Regions from separate parts of the Desulfosarcina sp. genome, predicted to be linked through region 2. Evidence: riboswitches for the same ligand, from Rfam matches in the RefSeq annotation. Region 2 holds a riboswitch; the other holds the start of a gene.
The links. Region 2 has a riboswitch for cobalamin ahead of ACZCED_RS20625 (sirohydrochlorin cobaltochelatase). Riboswitches for the same ligand answer to the same signal wherever they lie in the genome.

Region 1 (7,201 bases), on a different contig from region 2:
GCACACCCCCAGGCTGTTATGCAGGTTCGCGTCCGCAGGATCGAGCAGCAATCCTTTTTTGTACTCATCGATGGCGCCGGCGATATCGCCTGCCTGGTAGTAACGGTCCCCGCTGATGTTCAGGCTCACCGCATCGAAGCCGGTGATCGTGCCGGGGCCGAAAAAGCAGGCATGGTCGAGTGCCTTTTCAGCATTGTCCACCATTTTCGTGCGGACATCGTTGATGGTCGGGTAGGCGGCCACCCCAATGGTAAACGGCGGATTTTCCGTTTCGGGGAAAGCGCTCAACAACTGTCGGGCCAGTGCATGTCCGTCGGCAGCGGTAAGATGAGGAAAAACGCAGACAAATCGCTCGATGCCGATCCGCGCCCAGATGCCTTTGCGCGTCCGGCAGAGCGTGGCAATGGCGGTCAGCGCATCTTCGGGAAGGCCGGTTTTTTCGGCAGGGTCCGCTTTTGCTCCGGCTGGCCGTTCGATCTTGACGGCGAGCGCACATAGCGCGGAAACGGATGCCATGTGGGCCTCAATGGCACGCACCAGCCCCTTTCGGTCCTGCATGTCGGAAAAACGGGGGGTGGGGGAGAGGGCTGCGTCGCCTTCCCCGCCCCTCATCAATTTTCGTGCATGGTCGTCGTCAAGACGCTCCTCGGAGCGGGAGAAGAGGAACTCTTGTGTCGTGCTGCGACTCTTAAACAGATTAGATGCGTGTCCTGCCATCCATTCACCTTCCATGGGTACCGACGGCCAGCATGTCTGCAAAGGCCTTTTCAATGATATCCAGCTCTTCTTCCTGCAGGGTCCGGGGGTCCACGATGAACCGGTCGTTTTCGATCCTGCCGATAATGGGCGGATTGTTCTTGCGCATCCACCGCTCCACGGCATTGACGGACATTCCGTCTGCAGAAACGCCCAGGCAACGGCTGGGCAGGTCCAGCATCGGCAATGAACCCCCTCCGGCCTTTGAGGAAATATCCAACAATTCCACTTTCAGTCGTCCGCCGGGCACCCGTTCGAGGCGGGATTTCAATTCTGCGGCCCTTCCCTGGATGGCGGTCAGCGGCAGCGTGAGCATTCTCAAGGTGGGAATCTGGTGTACTGCCTGAGGCTCGTCGCGGTAGAGCTGCAAGGTGGCTTCAAGGGCCGCCAGGGTCATTTTGTCAATACGCAGGGCCCGGGTCAACGAATTGGCTTTGATGCGGTCGATGTGCCGCTTGCCGCCTAAAATGATACCGGCCTGGGGGCCGCCCAGCAGCTTGTCGCCGCTGAAGGTGACCACATCCACCCCGGCGGCCAGGGATTCCTGGACAGTGGGTTCCTTGATCAGGCCGTATTTGGAAAAATCCACCAGGGTGCCGCTGCCCAAATCTTCCATGACAGGAAGGCCGTGCCGCCTGCCGATCGACACCAGATCGGGCAGGGAAACCGCGGCGGTGAAGCCCACGATACTGTAGTTGCTGGTGTGGACCTTGAGCAGCAGGCCGGTGCGTTCACCGATGGCATTTTCATAGTCCCGGGTGTGGGTTCGGTTGGTGGTTCCCACCTCTTTTAATATTGCGCCGCTTTTGGCCATCACATCCGGGATCCGGTAGGATCCGCCGATTTCCACCAGTTCGCCGCGGGACACAATCACCTCCTGGCCCGTGGCCAGGGTGTCCAGGCAGAGCAGGGTGGCCGCGGCATTGTTGTTCACGACCATGGCCGCCGGGGCCCCGCTCAGTTCACACAGGATGCCTTCCACGGCACTGTAGCGTGACCCGCGTCGCCCTGCCTTGAGATCAAACTCCAAATTGGAATAGCGGCTGGAGATGGTTGTGAGATTCTCCATCACCTCCGGGGAAAGCAGGGAGCGGCCTAAATTGGTGTGCACCACGACCCCGGTGGCGTTGACAGTGCGCCTCAGCTTCAGGGCCATGGTTCGTGCGGCCCGCTTTTTAACTTCCGCAACCAAGGCGTTGGGGGAGAAACAACTGCTGTCCGGTGGGGCATCCGATTCGATAATCCGTTCCCGCAGGGCATCGATGGCAGCTCGGATGGACGGAATCAACACCGATTTGGGAATCTGTTCAAAGCGCCCTTGGTCTGCTCCACACTCCAGGATGCGGTCCACTCCGGGGAGCAGTTTCAAAAGGGCCTGTCGGTTTTCATCCATGGACGTGACTTTCATACAGGTTTCGGGTCGGTTGGCTGCGGTAAGGAGGATGGCGTTGGGCCAACCCGTCCGAGCACCGGGTTGCATCATATGGCGATGGGCCGTAAAAGGCGCTTTCCCATCGAATGTTGCATTGTCTTGCCATTGGGCATGAGCGTTTCAATGTCCTTGGGATTATTGGCCTACGTCGTTTCCATGGCCGGTTCAAAGACTTTTTCCGGAATCAGGTCCACGAGATCGCATAACTGCCCGGTGGACAAACCGAGTTGTGACAGGTGGTCGGCGATGCGATCCGTACCCATGCGCTCAAGTTCGAGACCGCTGTGAAATCGGGACATGAGCAGATCCCCCAGGTAGACGATGGTGGTCAGGGGATCGTTGTTGGGGTTCTCCTCGGGCCGATGGTGAAATCGGATGGCATTGGCGAGGGAGGCGGGCAGGGACCAATTTTTTGCCAGTATTTCGCCCACCCGCGTGTGGTCCATGCCCAGGACCCGGGTCTCCACATCGATGATTTCGGACTGGCGGTCCTGAAATTCACGGTAGAGCATCGGATAGGCGCCGGTGATATACTGGTCCAGCACCACCTTGCCGATATCGTGCAGCAGCCCGGCCGTGTAAGCGACGCCGGGCAAGGCTTTTCCGGTCATGCCGGCAATTTTCTCGGCGATCATGGCGGTTCCGACAGCGTGGTGGTAAAGGCCGCCCTTGCACAGGCTGTAGCCATTACCGCTCTGGCTGTAATAGCTTTGCACGGCCGCGGAGATAACCAGTTTGATGAACAGTTCCTGGCCGAGAAAGACCAGTGCATGGTCTAGGGAGACCACGTCATGGCGTTTGGTGAACAAGGCTGAATTGCACAACTGAATGGTTCTGGCGCTGATGACCTGGTCTTTTTTAACCTCTCCGGAGACCTTGTCGATATCGTAAGTGCCGTCCTCGATGATGCGCAGCACTTTCAGGGCCACCTGGGGGATCGGCCGGATGGTTTCGATGGCCTGCCGGACGTCCGACAGGGCCGGTGACGGTTCGCCGGCCTTGATATCCGGCGCGTCGAATCCGGCAGGCCGAATGCGGCATTTCCAGCGCTGCATGTCGAGTTCGATACCGCAGGTGAAAAACCCACCGGTTTCCGATCGAGCCACGGTAATGCCTTCGGTCTCCAGTGCCGCCACGGTTTTTTCCGCGGTTCTCCCGCCGATGTCGAGGTTCATGTCCTGGGGGGTCAATGGGCCCACCAGGGCACCGCCGGCAATCACCGCCTGCATGTTTTCACGGGTGGCCCCCATGTCCAGCAATTGCTTCAAAAACAATGGCATGCTGGTGGTGGCATATTTTTCCGGCTGGTCCATGCTCCAGGAGCCGACCGGCTCGGGCAGCAGCAGGTGGTTCAGCCCCCCGACACCGGCGCTGGCATCGAATACGGCCACCCCTACGCAGGTGCCTAAGAATGCCTGAAGCAGACGGGGCTGCGCATGACCGACCTCGAAAGATCCGGAGGCCACATGATATTTTTTCAAGACCCCCATCGTAGGGATGCCTTCCCTTTGTTTGAACCGCTAAACCGTGCGTGTTCCCCGCGGGTTGCCGCGGGGAGGGATCAATTTCTAACCGTAAGACATACCATCATTATCATGTTGTTTTCAACCACAGGATCACCTTTTTCCATCCAAGGAATATCCGGTCAATATGGCGCGCCAACACGGTGCGAAAGGATCGGCCGACACCGTAAACAGCGGATATGGGAATGGGCGGGTGCCATGGCCTGTTCAGCGCATCCATACCCGGCCCGAGCCTGCGCAATTATTTTTCAGCGCGGTCCTTATGCATTGACAGGCCAGGGGATTTGACCTACAAGCGGAGACGCAAGGTGCGTTTCGCTTAATAGGGAATCCCGTGAAAACCGGGAGCGGTCCCGCCGCTGTAACCCTCGTTTCTTTCATCTGGATGGAAGGAATCCGTCGGGCCATATGCCACTGTTCCGGGAAACCGGTGTGGGAAGGCGCCCAACGGGTCTGGGGAAGCCAGAAGACCTGCCTTGCCTTTGTGCCGGAGAGCCTTCTTGGAAAAGCGTTCTCGGCCATTCATACGTTGAGGGCCAAGTAAAATGGGTGCAACCCTTCGAACCGGTGGACAGGTTTGAAGGGTTTTTGTTTTGGAAGTCGATCTGACCGCCCGTTGCCGGCAGACCCGTCATTGAAGATAAACGAGCCTCCCGTTGCGGCCTGGAAACCGGGTGCAGGGAGAAACAACCGGTAGAAAGCTAAAACGACCATGCCTGATGCCTCGTCCACCACGTCTCACCACCGACTGCAGAATCACAGCCTTCTCATGGCCGGCCTGCTGGCCCTGGCCCTGGCAGTGGCCATCAGCCTGTCGGCCGGCATGGGATATATGAAGATTGCCTGGGTGGATGTGCTGCGGGTGGTGGGCGGCAGCCTGACAGGAAACGCGGGCCTGATCGCCGACGTGGACGAGTTGACGAGGGTCGTCGTCATGGAGGTTCGCCTGCCGCGCATCCTCACCGCCGCAGCCGTGGGCGGCGGGCTGGCCCTGTGCGGCGTGGTTTTCCAGGGTATCCTGCTCAACCCCCTGGCCGATCCATACACCTTGGGGGTCTCTGCCGGCGCCGCCTTCGGTGCCGCCCTGGCGCTTTTGCTGAACCTGACCGTGGCGGGAATCTACAGTGTGCCCGTGTGCGCATTCATCGGTGCCACCGCCACGTTGATGCTGGTGGTCTACCTCTCCTCGTCGGCCGGCGGCGCCAATGCCAACAACCTGATCCTTTCGGGAATCATTGTCGCGGCCATTCTTTCCGCCGGCATCAGTTTCCTGAAGTTCGTGGCCGATGAGCAGGTGTCGGTGATCATTTTCTGGCTCATGGGCAGCTTCGCGTCGAAAACCTGGATCGATGTGGGCCTTTCCGGCACCTTTCTTCTGGTCGGGCTGTTGGTCTTCGTCTTCTACGCCCGCGATCTGAACCTGCTGTGCCTGGGCCGGCGGGCTGCCGCATCGTTGGGCGTGGATGCCCACCGGGTTCCCTGGATCCTTCTGGTTACGGCCTCGATGGTGGCGTCAGCCTGCGTGTCCGTTTCGGGCATTATCGGATTCGTCGGGCTGCTGGTGCCCCACATGATGCGTGCCCTGGTCGGGCCGGACAACCGTCGCCTGCTGCCCCTGTCCCTTTTCAGCGGAGCGTTCCTGCTCTTGTGCGCCGATACGGTGACCCGGGCCGTTTTGCCCCATGAAATCCCCATCGGGGTGCTCACGGCGCTGATCGGCGGTCCCTTTTTCTGCTACCTGTTTCGAAAACGCCAGACCGGCGGGAGGGGATTCTAAGCGTGGGCTTTGCACTTTGCGGCATCGGTTTCGCCCACCCGGGCAAGGCCCTGTTCGAGGGTCTGGACCTGGAACTGCCTGCCGGCCGTTTTATCGGCATCGTCGGTCCCAACGGCTGCGGCAAGACCACGCTGCTCGACCTGATCTGCCGGCACATCACGCCCCATCAAGGCCACATCCACTACGCGGGCAGGCCTTTGGGCGAATACGGCAGGCGGGAACTGGCCAGACAGATTGCGCTGGTGCCCCAGGACTACGCAGTCAATTTTCCCTTTACGGTCGAAGAAGTGGTTTTCATGGGGCGGTACCCCCATACGCCCCGATTCGGCGCACCATCCGCCGAAGACCTGGACCGGGTGGCCCGGACCATGGCCGACTGCGATGTGATGGCATTCAAGGATCGGCCCATCACGTCGTTGAGCGGGGGCGAGCGACAGCGGGTGATCTTTGCACGGGCGCTGGCCCAGGACACCCCGGTGCTGGTGCTGGACGAGGCCACGGCCAATCTGGACGTCCGCCATACCCTGACGCTGCTCGACCGAGTGTCCGGGCTGGTTCAGAATGAGCGGCGGACGGTGATCGCCGTGTTTCAGGACCTGAATCTGGCATCGGCATACAGCCAGGAAATCATTATGGTCAAAGGGGGCCGGGTGGTTGCTGCCGGCCCCACGGCTGAGGTGTTCACTCCGCAAAACCTGGAACGGGTGTTCGACGTTCAGGCCCGGGTTGCGCTGGACGATTTTACCGGACGGCTTCAGGTCCGATACAAAAGATGCTGATTGAGGGATTGATAACAAAACAGACCATCTACAGCCTTCTGATCGCATGGCTGTTTTGGGGCAGCTCCGGTCTTGCCGATGATTTTCCGATGGATGAAACCGTGCGGGACCATGCCCCCTATGAACGCATCATCTCTCTTTATGGCGCCCATACAGAGAATTTACTGGCGATGGGTGCGGCCGACCGGCTCATCGGCATCGATGGCCAGTCGGCCGATCTGACCGGAGCTGCAGGAAAGCAGATATTTTCCTATCACGACGACCCGGAGCGGTTTTTGGCCGCCCGTCCGGACCTGGTCCTGATCCGGCCCATGATCGACCGCGGGTATCCCCGGTTGGTGCAGCGGTTGAAACAGAGTGGAATCCAGGTGGTGTCGGTGCAGCCTTCCACCGTGGACCATCTGGCGGCATACTGGCGGCTGTTGGGCCGGTTAACGGGAAGGGACGCGCAAGCCGATGGCATGCATCGCGCCTTTCAGGCGGCGGTGGCGGACTTCCGTCGGCTGTCCGCGCAGGTGGACCAGCCTCAGCGGGTTTACTTCGAGGCCATCCACCGAAAAATGAAAACGTTCACGCCCCAGGCCATGGCCATTTTTGCCCTGGAAACGGCGGGCGGCATCAATGTGGCCGGCGATGCCCCGGTGCGCGAAAAAAACAATATCGCGGTATACGGAAAGGAGCGGCTGCTCTCCCATGCCGCCGAAATCGATGTTTTCCTTTCCCAACAGGGCGCCATGAACCAGGTCTCCGTGGAGGCGATCATGGCTGAACCGGGATTCGGCGCCATCAAGGCCGTCAAGGCGGGACAGGTTTACCTGGTGGACGAGACCGTCGTCTCGCGTCCGACCTTGGGGCTGCTCAAAGGAATATACCGGATCGGCTGCCTGCTCTATCCTGACGTATACTGTGCGGCGGGCCGGACCATCCTGGCAAT
Region 2 (7,201 bases):
GACCGGCCGCCTCAACACCGTTCTGCAGGGGAACGATGGTGGTTTCAGGTCCGACTAAAGGGCGCAATGCCTGCAATACCGTTGCTACCTGCATGGCCTTTACCCCGAGAAGCACCATATCCACGGTCCCTACCTGGGCCGGATCGTCGGTTGCCTGAACAGGGTCCACCACAAAGTCGCCTGAAACGCTATCCACACGCAATCCGTGCTCGCGCATGGCTTCAAGGTGGTTTCCACGGGCGATGAAGGTCACTTCCTCTCCGGACCGGGCCAGGCGTGCACCGAAATAACCTCCAGCGCCGCCGGCTCCAAATATGGCAATGCGCATGACCACCTCCCTGAAGAAATCTCCGGAAAAACATTTTTTAAAAGAAATTCTGCCCTGACCAATAAGCCATTCGATGCCTCAATACATCTGGCCGTCCTTTTCATCGAAACCCGGGAAAAGTTAGGAAAGATAGCTGATCTGCATGATGGCCGAAGCCGGTTTTTTACCGATGCACGTATACTGGTGTGGACAATTGGCCTGAAATTTAAGGAATTCGTTTTCCTTTACCTCAAAATCGTTACCGTCTACGGAAATTTGAAGCCTTCCTTTGGTAACAAATACATATTCATAGACATTTCCCTGATGGGGTTCCCCCGAGAAAACGGTGCCCGGGTCAATTTCAACGTAATAGGTTTCAAAAGGCTGCTGGGGCTCGAAGGGTATTAAGGGATAGAGGCGATAATGTTCAGATGCCGCCGTCAGGGGTTTCTCCCCAGCGAACGATCTCACTTCGGCCTGAACGATCGGCTTGCTGAGCAATGTGGAAAAGGATACGTGCAACCCGTTGGCGATTTTCCATATCGTCGCGATAGTCGGGCTGGACTTGCCGGTTTCAATCTGCCGCAGCATGCTTTTACTGACACCGGTAAGTTCGGACAACTGATCGAGGCTCAGGCTTCTGTTGTCTCTTATCGTCCGGAGGTTCGCAGCAATTAAATCGATCGATGGATCCATATAGCATACATATTGACAATATATTGTTTTTAAGTTTATATAACGATTAAATATGTGTTAAATAATACGTCATTTTTTCTCCTAATACAAGAGGTGTTTGGTGAACCTCGAACTTGCACCGCTCATGTCGTTCGTGGTGATAACGACCTTTACCCCCGGGCCCAACAATATTTCCAGTGCCTCCATGGGAGTGAGGGTCGGCTACCGGAAATCAGTTAACTACCTTTTTGGGATTGCTTCCGGGTTCTTCGTCATCATGATTGCCTGTGCCTACCTTTCCAGTGCCTTGCTGACGATCATACCGGCTGCAGAACGATATTTACGGTGGATTGGTGCCGGTTACATTTTATGGCTCGCCACAGGCCTGTTGCGCGCCAACTATTCATTTGTCGAACCCGAGGGGACAGCAACGGCATTCATCCAAGGATTTATGCTGCAGCTTTTCAATCCAAAGGTCTTTATTTATGGTTTGACGCTGTATTCGACATTTCTTGCCACGATCTCGAACCGGTTGGATTACCTTTCCTTGTTTGCCGTTGCATTCGCATTGATCGCATTTACCGCCACGTCGTTGTGGGTTTTAGCGGGTGCCACCATCAAAAACAAATTGGAAAATGATCGGGTCAGAAGCGTCGTAAACACGATGTTATCATTCCTGCTCATATACACGGCCATCGAACTCTCAGGCGTAGCAACCTTTTGGTAAATTTTTTTGAAATTGGCGGTTGCGAGAAGAAAAACGACAACTATGAAAAGCATCTTACAATCCATCCCCAAATTATTGCCCGCCCTGTTGCTGCTTTTCATCGGTGGAATAACCGCCTGCATCCATCCCGTTCGCCGATTGGTGTTTCAGCCACATAACATTCAGTCGGCACCCTCGTTTCCGGACGATTCAACTCATTTGAAGCGGTTCTGGCTGAAAACGGACCAGGGTGAAGTGGAAGGGTGGCTATTTGAGGGCAACGGGGTCGATGCATCCCAACCGGGGCCAGGGGTGCTGATGGCCCACGGCAATCGAGAGCTGATCGACTTTTACTTGAAGCGGGCGCAGATGTATCAACGCATGGGCTACAGCGTGCTTTTAGGCGAATATCGCGGATACGGAAGAAGCGCCGGAACGCCCAGCCGGGAACGCATTGCCTCCGATTACAGGCGATTCTATGACCATCTGGTATCACTGCCGGTCGTGGACGCCAACCGTATCGTATTCCATGGCCGTTCATTGGGTGGGAGCGTCCTGAGTGAGCTTTCCCGGCATCGCCAGCCGGCCGCCATCATCGTCGAATCAACATTCACGTCCATTAAGGCGATGGCCCATGGTGCGCCGGACATACTCCTTTCGGACAATTACGACACCGTTTCGGCATTATTGACCTACCCGGGTCCACTTTTAATCATCCACGGCAATCGGGACAAAGTGGTTCCTGTTAACCACGCCTTGGAGATTAAGAGACAAATTCCACGTGCCGAAGTGATACTTTACGATTGCGGGCACAGCGACTGCCCGCCGCAATGGGAAACCTACTGGAAAGACATCTCTGGTTTTTTAAAACCGTTGGTATCCGATTGAAATCGCGACAAAGGTTCAGCAAAAGCGATCCACCGTATACATGCAGCAGTATCTCTTGGCTTGGATAGTTACTTACCGGACAACCATCTCGGAAAAATAGTTTTTAGCATTTGACAAAAACGATCCGTTTGGATATGGCATTCTATCAAAGGTGCCCGGAAGGGCTTGATAGGAAATCCCGTTGGAATCGGGAGCGGTCCCGCCGCTGTAATCGGGGACGAAATCTGCAGATGCCACTGTTTTGTGCATCATCGAAACGGGAAGGCGCAGAGAGTAGGATGATCCGAGAGCCAGAAGACCTGCCTTGTTAAATGCCGCCAATCCCCCGATGGAAGGGGTCCGGTAATATAGCGATAGGGCCAAGAAAGCTGGGTGCAGCCCTTCATGCCAATGTCCGCATGAAGGGCTTTTTTATGCCGGTGAATGCCGCACCCGCACGGATAAAGCGACGGAGGGTTTCTGGGCAGTTAGTCCTTCATCGCTTTATCCGTGTTATGAATTTCAATTTCATCCGGCCGATTTGTCATGCGCGCAGGCGATGCCGCTGCATTCGCGGATCCTGATCATCGGGTTGCGCAGATCAGATAGGGGCATTCGACATTGACCATTAACAAGGAGGATTAAGGTGAGAACAAAAACAAGCGTGGGGATAGTGATGCTTCTGCTATGCGTTGTAATTTCTACAAATGGCCTTGCCTCTGCCGGCCATGGCAATCAGGCGATTAAAAAGGTGGGTATTCTTTTGGTTGCCTTCGGGTCGAGTGAAGCATCCGCCCAGGTCTCTTTTGAAAATATTGATAACAAAGTTAAAGCCGCCTATCCCGACATCCCTGTTCGCTGGGCATATACGTCGCACATCATCCGCGAGAAATTGGCCAAGCAGGGTAAACATCTGGACTCTCCCGAGGTTGCTCTGGCCAAAATGGTGGATGAGAAATTTACCCATGTGGCCGTCCAATCCCTGCACACTATTGGCGGTGCAGAATATCACGATTTACGGAAAACGGTGGGGGCCTTTAAAAGCTTGGGCGGCTTCCAGAAAGTGATTCTTGGCTATCCCCTCATGGCCAGCCAGGAAGACATGGTGCGCACGGTGGACGCCATTTTGGCAACCATCCCGAAAGAGCGGAAAGAAAATGAAGCCATCGTGCTCATGGGACACGGCACACACCACCCATCCAACGCTTTTTACGCCGCACTGATGTTCCAGCTGCAGCTCAAGGACCCCAACATCTTTGTGGGCACTGTTGAAGGATACCCAGAAGTCGATCTGGTCAAGGAACTGATGCTGAAAAAAAAGATTAAAAAAACCTATCTGATGCCGTTCATGTCGGTTGCCGGCGACCATGCCAAAAACGACATGGCCGGCGATGAAGAAGACTCTTGGAAATCAATTCTTACAAAGGCTGGCATTGAATGCGTTCCTGTCCTCAAGGGAACTGCGGAATTTGATGAGTTCGTGGACATATGGGTGGATCATATCCGCGGGCCACTCAGTCATTTCCGATAGCCATCAAATCGGTAAATGTCGGAAAACTGATTTTCTTTTTAATTCATTCCCGGATTGGAGAATTAGCACGCCGATTGCTGATCGATGAAACCGAAACAAAAAAGGTTCTTTTAGTTATACGCGTCGGCTAAGCCAGGTCCTCACAGGCATTTTTCACCACGAGACCGATGGGTATCCGTTGCGGACATTTTTTCTCCGCCATGCTGAAGTCGGCCTTGAGAATTTTCACCTTCAGGTCTTTCGGCAGCCGGCTGAATAAACGCGAGGCTTTTCTTCGATCGTTATAGCTGTTGGCGTACATGGAAGCGCGCATGATATCGCTGATCGGAAGGTCCGGGTCGATCCGGGATTCGCAGATTGCGGCACAACCGGCGCAGTAGCCGGGAGCCGTTCGTTGCGCATATCGTTTCATGCGCTGCTTGTCGCCTTCAGACAATTGCCGTCGATCCAGAGCCGCATCGACATTGGCCTGCAGGATCGTCAGGTTCGGCATTGCCGAGCAGATGCTGGCAATATGGGGATTTTCCCACACAGCCTTGAGTTTGGCCTGCTCGGCGGTATATCCCTGTTTTAAAAAGTTCTCGGTCATCTTCAGGGAATCATCGGTCTCGGATCCGATGGCGGCATAAAAGTTCGCCGTAAAAGCCGCCTGCGTTTTCATGGCGGTCAAACCTATTCCCGCCTTCACGCAGGCATCGACCGCTTTCTTCATTTCATTCTTTGCCATCAGCCGGTAGTTGTAACTCATCATGATTCCATCGATCCATCCCAGTCTGGCTGCCGCCAGCATGCTGGGTTCCATATTTTTATGGGCACTGAACCCAAACAGCCTTATCTTCCCTTGCGCTTTCGCCTTTTCAGCCCACGTTTTGACCGCATCGGTCAATTCATTTTTCACATCGCTGACGTAGTGGATGAAATACATATCGACGTAGGACGTATTCATTTTTTCAAGGGACGCATTTAATTTTTCGGTCAGTTTCTTCGGGTCCGATGTCGCCGATTTAGTCACCAGGAAGACCTGCTTGCGGTGCTCGGGAAAATTCTCAAAGTAGTTTCCGATGGCGGTTTCGTTTTTGCCCCAACCGTATGAATCCGCTGTATCCCAATAGGTCACGCCCATTTTAAAGGCCAACTTGAATAGGATCTGGTCATCACCTCTCAAGACGCCGCCCAGCGAAAGCATGGAGACATCGACGCCCGTTTTCCCGAATGGCCGTGTGGGCACCACCCTTTCGCGAGGCACCGACGCGGAAGCATTCGCGTGGGCCTGCCTCAATGCGCTAAAGGGCACGAGCGCTGCGCCTATACTACCTGCCCCGGCGGTTCTGATAAAAGCCCTTCTTGAAATTTTCCTCTTTTTCCCGGACATGCGAATAATCTCCTCTCGATCGACCGAACCGGCCATATTACGGCCAGGCCACCCGATGCCGGTCTATTGTTGACGACGGTCCCTGATTGAATCGAGCCACGTGCCGACCGGGATGAGTTGGCTGCCGTCGCCTTGTTCGGAAATATCGACCGGGCACTCGGGTATCTTGTCGATTTGCGCATCGGCCAAAGAAACCGAATGTACCTTGGCGTATTCAAAATTGACTGAATTCAGAATTGCCTTGTCGAAGGCAGCCCCCCTGAGATCGGCCATCTTGAAATTGGTATGGGTGCAGACGGACCCGGCCAACACGGCATGGGTCAAATCGGCTTCCCTGAATTGGGCACCCGACAGGTTGGACTTTCTGAAAGAAGCCCTGGAAAGGTCCGCCGCATAAAAGTCCGAATATTCAAAATTGCAGCGGGCCCAATAGGCATCTTCGGCCCTGGCGCCGGACAGGTCCATTTCCTGCACACTCGCCAGTCCGCCGCCGGACGCCGGCTTGTGCAGGACCAAGTTGATGGTCAGCGTTTTTAACACTTTTTTGTCGGTTTCGATGGAGAGTGCCGCGGACAGAACCTGCTTGGTCAATTGGACAAGCTGCGCTTTTCTTTCATCACTGACATTCCATTCGGACGGAAAAGATTTGAGCACCGAACCTAGCTTGACTGCCGCTGCAGCCCGTAAAATCGGTGATTCGTTAGCCAGTTCGCGAACGATGGATTGATACACCTCGTCGACATTTTTCCTGTCTTCAAAATTGATTCTCGCCTGCGTGCTTCGACTTTGGCCAACCAGGTAGCCGCCGACGGCACCGCCGACGGTAACGAACAGGGCAATCAGCTTGAGCCAGAACAGGCTCCCGGCGGTATCGCTTCGTATACGGCTTATCTCGGCATCGAGCTTACTGATCTCGTACTCGGTCTTCCTGTCGGAAAGGCCCTCGCTGGAGACGACGATCTCCCTGTCGATAAAATATTGCGCGCCATAGGTGGCCAGTAGAATCGTCAAGAAGATCACGGAGACGATAAAAATAATTCTTGAACCGCTTAACCCGGTTTTTGAGAATAGTTCCATGGTTACACCACCCTTGCAATATGACCGGATGTAACGGCCTTTCCGGAAATGCCGGTGCCGCGCCCGACAAAATGAAGCGCGATCGTTTTCCTTTTGATATCGATGTGGATCATGGCCTTGTTGAGCTTTTCACAAAGCTGGACCGCTTCCCACGTTCCGCCGGTTGACCCTTTTTTCATGCCGTCCCAGACGGCAACGACGACATTCGACTTGAAAACCACCCACTGCATGCTTTTTTTATACGCCCGATGGCTTCTTGTCGAAAAATTGAGCCGGGTCTCGGTGTCCGAGCGGCTTCTCAACGTGCGATACCTTTCATGGGAAACGTCGCCGCTAAAATCGGACTGGAAATTCTCAAAAGGGATAACCGATTCCAACGGGATGTCCAGCGAAACCGCGCACTGTGCAAAAATGGCGTCCGCACCGTAAGACATTGCCGAAACCGCCCTTATTTCGGGATATTTGATCTTGAGCGCGGAGAGTATCTGGTGGCAACGCGATTGAACGAACAGATCGACGGCATGGCCGCCTAAATCGCGATGCCCGATGATCCCTGCAGTAAAAACCGTGTCTGTCATCATGTATCGAGGGTTCCTGAAGACCAGGCGTGCTGCCATTGCGCCGCATCACGCTTGGCTGCGATTGCTTGGCCCATCCCTGCTACCA

Region 1: it holds a riboswitch for cobalamin, as region 2 does, so the genes downstream of both, ACZCED_RS08485 (FecCD family ABC transporter permease) here and ACZCED_RS20625 (sirohydrochlorin cobaltochelatase) in region 2, are expected to answer to the same signal.

What each region holds. Positions count from the first base shown of each region.
Region 1 covers NZ_JBUOIV010000013.1:7,364-14,564, forward strand. Annotated here, with positions in the region: gene ACZCED_RS08470 (tetratricopeptide repeat protein) at 1-717, opposite strand, end outside; gene selA (L-seryl-tRNA(Sec) selenium transferase) at 722-2,164, opposite strand; gene ACZCED_RS08480 (HDOD domain-containing protein) at 2,332-3,669, opposite strand; cobalamin riboswitch at 4,001-4,204, shown strand; gene ACZCED_RS08485 (FecCD family ABC transporter permease) at 4,424-5,488, shown strand; gene ACZCED_RS08490 (ABC transporter ATP-binding protein) at 5,491-6,267, shown strand; gene ACZCED_RS08495 (ABC transporter substrate-binding protein) at 6,357-7,201, shown strand, end outside.
Region 2 covers NZ_JBUOIV010000060.1:23,162-30,362, reverse strand. Annotated here, with positions in the region: gene ACZCED_RS20645 (2-dehydropantoate 2-reductase) at 1-328, opposite strand, end outside; gene ACZCED_RS20640 (helix-turn-helix domain-containing protein) at 449-1,003, opposite strand; gene ACZCED_RS20635 (LysE family translocator) at 1,104-1,709, shown strand; gene ACZCED_RS20630 (alpha/beta hydrolase) at 1,752-2,576, shown strand; cobalamin riboswitch at 2,709-2,897, shown strand; gene ACZCED_RS20625 (sirohydrochlorin cobaltochelatase) at 3,202-4,086, shown strand; gene ACZCED_RS20620 (aldo/keto reductase) at 4,214-5,314, opposite strand; gene ACZCED_RS20615 (pentapeptide repeat-containing protein) at 5,522-6,535, opposite strand; gene ACZCED_RS20610 (hypothetical protein) at 6,538-7,116, opposite strand.